DNA from 2 places in the Janthinobacterium sp. PAMC25594 genome. Region 2 is predicted to be linked to the other one. Evidence: predicted binding sites of a transcription regulator. Region 2 holds the regulator's gene; the other holds the start of a gene.
The links. Region 2 encodes HrcA, which represses chaperone genes, less so after heat shock. Its sites were predicted from a motif close to TTAGCACTCNNNNNNNNNGAGTGCTAA; they were not measured.
Positions count from the first base shown of each region.

Region 1: rpoH (RNA polymerase sigma factor RpoH) is a predicted target of HrcA. The motif match lies at 1,472-1,498, and genes of this name have one in related genera.

Region 1 is NZ_CP080377.1:2,994,788-2,998,013, forward strand. Features, by position in the region: gene KY494_RS13450 (cell division ATP-binding protein FtsE) at 1-334, shown strand, start outside; gene ftsX (permease-like cell division protein FtsX) at 331-1,251, shown strand; gene rpoH (RNA polymerase sigma factor RpoH) at 1,662-2,555, shown strand; gene KY494_RS13465 (hypothetical protein) at 2,645-2,911, opposite strand; gene KY494_RS13470 (hypothetical protein) at 3,090-3,226, shown strand, end outside.
Region 2 is NZ_CP080377.1:4,459,111-4,462,336, forward strand. Features, by position in the region: gene KY494_RS19945 (hypothetical protein) at 1-507, opposite strand, end outside; gene KY494_RS19950 (HAD family hydrolase) at 752-1,477, shown strand; gene hrcA (heat-inducible transcriptional repressor HrcA) at 1,592-2,608, shown strand; gene fur (ferric iron uptake transcriptional regulator) at 2,657-3,088, opposite strand.

The sequences.
Region 1 (3,226 bases), 1.5 Mb from region 2:
GCTGTCGGGCGGCGAACAGCAGCGCGTGTCGATCGCGCGCGCCATCGTCAACCGGCCGCAGATCATCCTGGCCGACGAACCGACGGCCAACCTGGACCGCGCCAGCGCCAACAAGGTGCTCGATGCCCTCAAAGCATTCCATTCGGTGGGCGTGACCTGCCTCATTTCCAGCCATGACGAACAGATGCTCGACGCCGCCGCCCGCGTGATCCACCTGAAGAACGGCCAGCTGGTCGCCATCGACAAGGCCACGCAGGCGCCCGTCTTCGCGCCGCCCGACCCCGATTTTGCGCCCGCCCCCGACCCGGACGACGCGCAGGGAGAACAGGCATGAGAGGCTGGTTCCGTCAACACCGCTTCGCGCTGGGCTCGGCGCTGATTCATTTACGCAAGTCGCCGGGCGGCTTTTTACTGAACGTGCTCGTCGTCGCCATCGCCCTGTCGCTGCCGTTCGCCGGCTTGACCATGCTCGACAATGTGCGTCCCATGTCGGAACAGATGTCGGTCGACCCGGAAATCAGCGTTTTCCTGAAGATCGACACGCCGCGCGAGCAAGCCGTGGCCCTGGCGAGCGCCATGCGCAACATTGTCGGCGCGCAAAAGGCGAAGATCGTCTTCATCCCGCGCGAAGAGGCGCTCGATACCCTGAAGAACAAGAACGGCCTGGCCGACGTGCTCAGTACCCTGGGCGACAATCCCCTGCCCGACAGCTATGTGCTGAAACTCGACGCCTTCAGCAGCGCCAGCGAAGCGCAGGATGTCGATGCGGTGGCGGAACAGTTGCGCCATCTGCCCGGCGTGGAATCGGCGCAAGTCGATTCGGCCTGGGTCAAGCGTCTGGCGGCCCTGCTGGGCGTGCTGCGCCTGGTGCTGCTGCTGCTGGCCATCACCCTGGGCGTGGCCGTCATCGCCGTGGTCTTCAATACCATCCGCCTGCAGGTGATGCAGCAGCGCGATGAAATCAGCATCTCGAAACTGATCGGCGCGACGGATACCTTCATCCACCGCCCCTTCTATTACACGGGCGCCCTGCTGGGCCTGTGCGCGGGCGCGCTGGCCCTGGGCGCCGTGGCGCTGGCCTTGCAGCCGCTCAATACCGCGATTGCCGAGTTTGCCCGCCTGTATGCGTCCGAATTCCAGCTGGTGCCGCTGGCGCCGCTGCCGATGGCCGGCTTGCTGGCCGTCAGCGCCGGCCTGGGCCTGATCGGCGCCTTCCTCTGCGTACAGCGCCACCTGGCGCGCCTGAACTGACCTTGCCTCGCTCCCATGGCGGCGCCCCAGGCGCCGCCATGCGCCTCCCTCCCCATCTGCTGTTATCTTGATATTTAGCAAGTATTCTTAAGGCTCGCTTCAGCCAGAGGCCGTAGACTGGCTACGTTGTCGTCAAGCGCTATATCGCGCTGTTCAGAGATATATATCAAGCATTAAATCATCATAGTATTTAAGCTATCAGGACGATTAAATGTGCTGATTGGCACTCTCAAGCAGAGAGTGCTAATATAGGGACATACCAACAGCAGAACCGCCATGGACGCCAGATGAAGATGGTGCCGCGATCTGCAAGTGCAAGACCGCATACGCAAAACGAACAGACAATCGGGCCACGTCGCGTGACATGGCCAACTGGAACAAAGCAAGACTACGAGGGAGAAAACATGACTATGATGTCCGCTACATCCGCATTGGTTCCGACCAAAAGTAATGCGCTGGGCCTCGGATTCACTGGCAATCTGGGCAATATCGACGCCTATATCTCGGCCGTGAACCGCCTGCCCATGTTGACCCACGATGAAGAAATTTCGCTGGCGAAACGCCTGCGTGAAAAAAATGACCTGGCCGCCGCGCAAGAACTGGTACTGTCGCACCTGCGCCTGGTGGTCTCGATTGCCCGCGGCTACCTGGGCTATGGCTTGCCGCACGCCGACCTGATTCAGGAAGGCAATATCGGCTTGATGAAAGCCGTGAAACGCTTCGATCCGGACCAGGGCGTGCGCCTGGTGTCGTACGCCATGCACTGGGTGAAAGCCGAGATGCATGAGTACATCCTGAAAAACTGGCGCCTGGTCAAGGTCGCGACGACGAAGGCACAGCGCAAGCTGTTCTTCAACCTGCGCAGCCACAAGACGGGCCTCGATGCGATGACGCCGAAGCAGATCGATGCGCTGGCCAAGCTGCTCGACGTGAAACGCGAAGAAGTGATCGAAATGGAAACGCGTTTGAGCGGCCGCGACATTGCACTGGAATCGCCGGCCGATGATGAAGACGACAAGTTTTCGCCGATCGCCTACCTGTCGTCCGAGCAAAGCGAACCGACCAAGGTGCTGGAAGCGGAACAAGTGACGCGCCTGCAATCGGAAGGCCTGGAAACGGCCTTGAGCAAGCTCGACGCCCGTTCGCGCCGCATCATCGAAGCGCGCTGGCTGGCCAACGACGACGGTTCCGGCGCCACCCTGCATGCTTTGGCAGAAGAGTTCGGCGTATCGGCCGAACGCATCCGCCAGATCGAAGTGGCGGCGCTGAAAAAAATGAAAGGCGCGCTGGCCGCCTGGGTGTAATCGAAAACAATGCCGCAATGCAAAAGGCGCCGCAAGGCGCCTTTTAGTTTTACAAATGATATTTATCAACAGATAAACATTGTCAGCCCTTATGCTGCAGCCAAGCCCTTGGTGATCAGCTCGGCGACCAATTCATTCAGATCCGCATCGCGCTCCTTGGCCAGGGTCTGCAATTGCAACACCAGATCGCTGTTCAGCTTGACGGCGAATGGCACCAGGCCCAGCGCCTGATCGCGCTTGCGCTGCTCGCGGCGGTCGACGACCACCGCTTCCTTACCGAATGCACCGGCGCCGGGAACATTCATCTTTCCCATCAGTTTCTTGGCATCGCTTTTCGCCAGGGCAGTTTTTTTCATGGTTGTTTCCTGATTTTCAAAACAGCCATTCTACGCAGTAATCGGCGCGCCGCGTGGCCGGCGCATCAATTCCTCGGCAGCGCGCCAATAGTGCGCCGAAAAAATATCATTTTGTTACCATCATTTTATCCCACGCACGAACAAGCACGCCCGGGACGTTCTACCTGAAAGGAAAAACATGTCTACTCTGAACCACTCTTGTCGTACCCTGCTGTTGCCCCTGCTCATCGCCTGCCTGGCCGTGCTGGCTGGCTGCGGCGCGGCCGGCAGCGCCGGCGACGCGGAAAACACGCCGCGCAGCGTCACCCACGTGCT
Region 2 (3,226 bases):
TTTGCAAATCAGGCCGTCAGGATTGGACTTTACGGAAATGTTGTAGCTCGCGCCATCGGCTACCTGCCGGAAAGTAAAGCTGCTGCTGCCAGCCAGCGGGCTGATGCTATCGTTGGAGCCGTTCACCAGTTGCAGATTGTTGGCAGTCAGGCCCGTGATCGTGCCGCTCAGCGGGTAGGTATTGGTCGTGCAGCTCACGACGGCCGTGCTCACGGAATAGCTCGTTGCCTTGCCGCTGCCATTGGTAATGGTGCACACGGCGCCCTTTGGCTGCTGCGCGATGCTGATATCGTAGCGCTCATCGGTCTTGAGCAGCTTGGTGAAAACAAAGGAGGCCTGGCCCGCAGAAACGGGCAAGCTTTCGCCATTATTCAGCAGAATCAGGCCCTCTTTTGCCAGACTGGACACTTGGCCACTCAGATACAGGTTGCCGCCGCTGCCGCCGCAGGCTGCCAGTGTGACGGCGCAAGCCGCCGCCAGCATCGAGCGCAGGTACAAATTTTTCATACATTCTCCAAAACGAATCAGGTTGGGTAGCGCAACGCGGACGCTGGCGCCGCATTGGAATGGCGCCTATTTTAGTCTATCTGGCAAGCCGAATGATCTTGCCTTGTATCACCCTGTAACAATTTTTCGCCGGGAAGCGCTGGCCCGGCCCCATTTCATGGGGGCGCAGCCATGCCGGCGGCGGCGATCGGTGCGACAATACATGCAGCGTGCGCATCGTGGCGCGGCATCCACCGTGAGTCCCATGTCCCTTGCTCCTGTCAAACCCGCCGTGCCGCCCAAGGCCATCCTGTTCGATCTCGACGATACCTTGTGGCCCATCGCGCCCGTGATTGCCGCCGCAGAAACCCTGCTGCACGACTGGCTGGCCACGCATGCGCCCAGAGTGGCGCAGCAGTTTTCCATCGAGATGCTGCGCCAGCACCGTCTGGCCATGCTGAACGAACAACCGCATTTCCATGGCAACCTGATCGAGTTGCGCCGCGCCGGCCTGCTGGCCGCCTTCGAGGCTGCCGGCGAGGATGCCGCCCTGGTCGACGGCGCCATCGCGCAGTTCCTGGCCGCGCGCCATCGCGTCCAGCCGTATGACGACGTCTTGCCGGGCCTGGCCTGGATGCGCCAGCGCATGCTGGTCGGCTCCATCTCGAATGGCAATGCGGACCTTGAAATTATCGGCCTGGCGCAGCATTTCAAGGTATCGATCGCCGCCAGCGACTTTGGCGTGGCCAAGCCCGATGCCAGTATCTTCCTGGCTGCCTGCGCCGCGCTGGAAGTGGCCCCGCATGAAGCCGTGTATGTGGGCGACGACCTGTATTTCGACGTGACGGGTGCGCAGGGCGCGGGCATGCGTGCCGTGTGGATGAACCGCAAGGGCAGCGACGCCCACCTGGCCGCCGGCGTGCAGCCCGACGCCATCTGCGCCAACTTTGATGAATTGCTGCTGTGGCTGCAGGGGCAACTGGAAGATTGATCGCCGCCGGACGGGCGAACGTGCATAATAGGTGCTGTTACTGCACGTTCGGCCGCTTTCGTTGCCGCTTGCCTAAAAAATACTTGCTAAAAATACTGGCTTAACTAAGACACCATGCAACTCGATACACGTGCCCAAACACTGCTGAAAGCCCTGGTCGAGCGATATATCGCCGACGGCCTGCCGGTCGGTTCGCGCGCCCTGTCGAAAATTTCCGGCCTCGACCTGTCGCCGGCCACGATCCGCAACATCATGGCCGATCTGGAAGAGCTCGGTTATGTGTCCAGTCCGCACACCTCGGCCGGACGCATTCCCACGCCGCGCGGCTACCGCATCTTTGTCGACACCTTGCTGACCGTCCGGCATCTGGACGAGCACATGGTGGAATCGCGCATGCGCCTGCAGACGCCGCAGCCGCAAAAAACCATCGCCAACGCGGCGCAGATGCTGTCGTCGCTGTCGCAATTCGCCGGCGTCGTGCTCAGTCCGCGCCGCGAATCCGTGTTCCAGCAAATCGAATTCCTGCGCCTGTCCGAAAAGCGCATCCTGCTCGTCATCGTTGCCCCGAGCGGCGACGTGCAGAACCGTTTATTGCTGACGGAAGCCGACTATACGCCGGCGCAACTGGTGCAATCGGCCAATTACATCAACCAGAATTATGGCGGCCTGTCATTCGACGCCGTGCGCGTGCGCCTGCAGGGCGAACTGCGCCAGCTGCGCGACGACATGGGCAGCCTGATGCAGGCGGCCGTGGAAGCGGGCAGCGAAGCGATGGCCGACCATAGCGACGACATGGTCATTTCCGGTGAACGCAACTTGCTCAGCGTGAGCGATCTGTCATCGAATATGCATTCGCTGCGCCAGATGTTCGACATGTTCGAGCAAAAAACGGGCTTGATGCAGCTGCTCGACGTGTCGAGCAAGGCGACGGGCGTGCAGATTTTCATCGGCGGCGAATCGAACCTGGTGCCGATGGACGAGATGAGCGTGGTGACGGCGCCGTATGAAGTCAACGGCAAGATCGTGGGAACGCTGGGAGTGATCGGACCGACGCGCATGGCTTACGAGCGCGTCATTCCGATCGTCGATATCACGGCCAAACTGCTGTCAAGCGCGCTCAGCCATCATTGATGCTGCTCCATGCCGTGCCAGCCGCCCCGTGGGAGCGGCTGGCAAGCGTCAGGCGGTTTTATGCGGGCAAGCCGTCTTGATGCAGTTGCCGTAGATGGCCAAGGCGTGTTCGGCGATCTTGAAGCCGCGCTCTTCAGCCACTTTTTGCTGGCGGATTTCGATCTCTTCGTCGAAGAATTCTTCGACCCGGCCACAGTCGAGGCACACCAGATGGTCGTGGTGGGAACCTTCGTTGAGTTCGAAAATTGCCTTGCCGGTTTCAAAATGGTTGCGGTTGAGCAAGCCTGCCTGTTCAAACTGCGTCAGGACACGGTAGACGGTTGCCAAACCGACATCCATATTGTCGGCCAGCAGAATTTTATAGACGTCTTCCGCTGTCAGGTGGCGTACCGGGCTACTCTGGAAGATATCGAGTATCTTCAGGCGTGGCAGGGTGGCTTTCAGGCCGCTTGCCTTGAGATCACTAGGATTGTTACTCATGTTTGTTGCTCGTATGTGGGTCAGGTGCTTTATCATATAGCGTTTTGTCGGGGAGTGCCAAAATATGCATTTTTTGGCAGGCCGGTCACTCCTGGCGTTTTGTTCATCCAATTGAGGTCATTTATGCGCGTAACACCG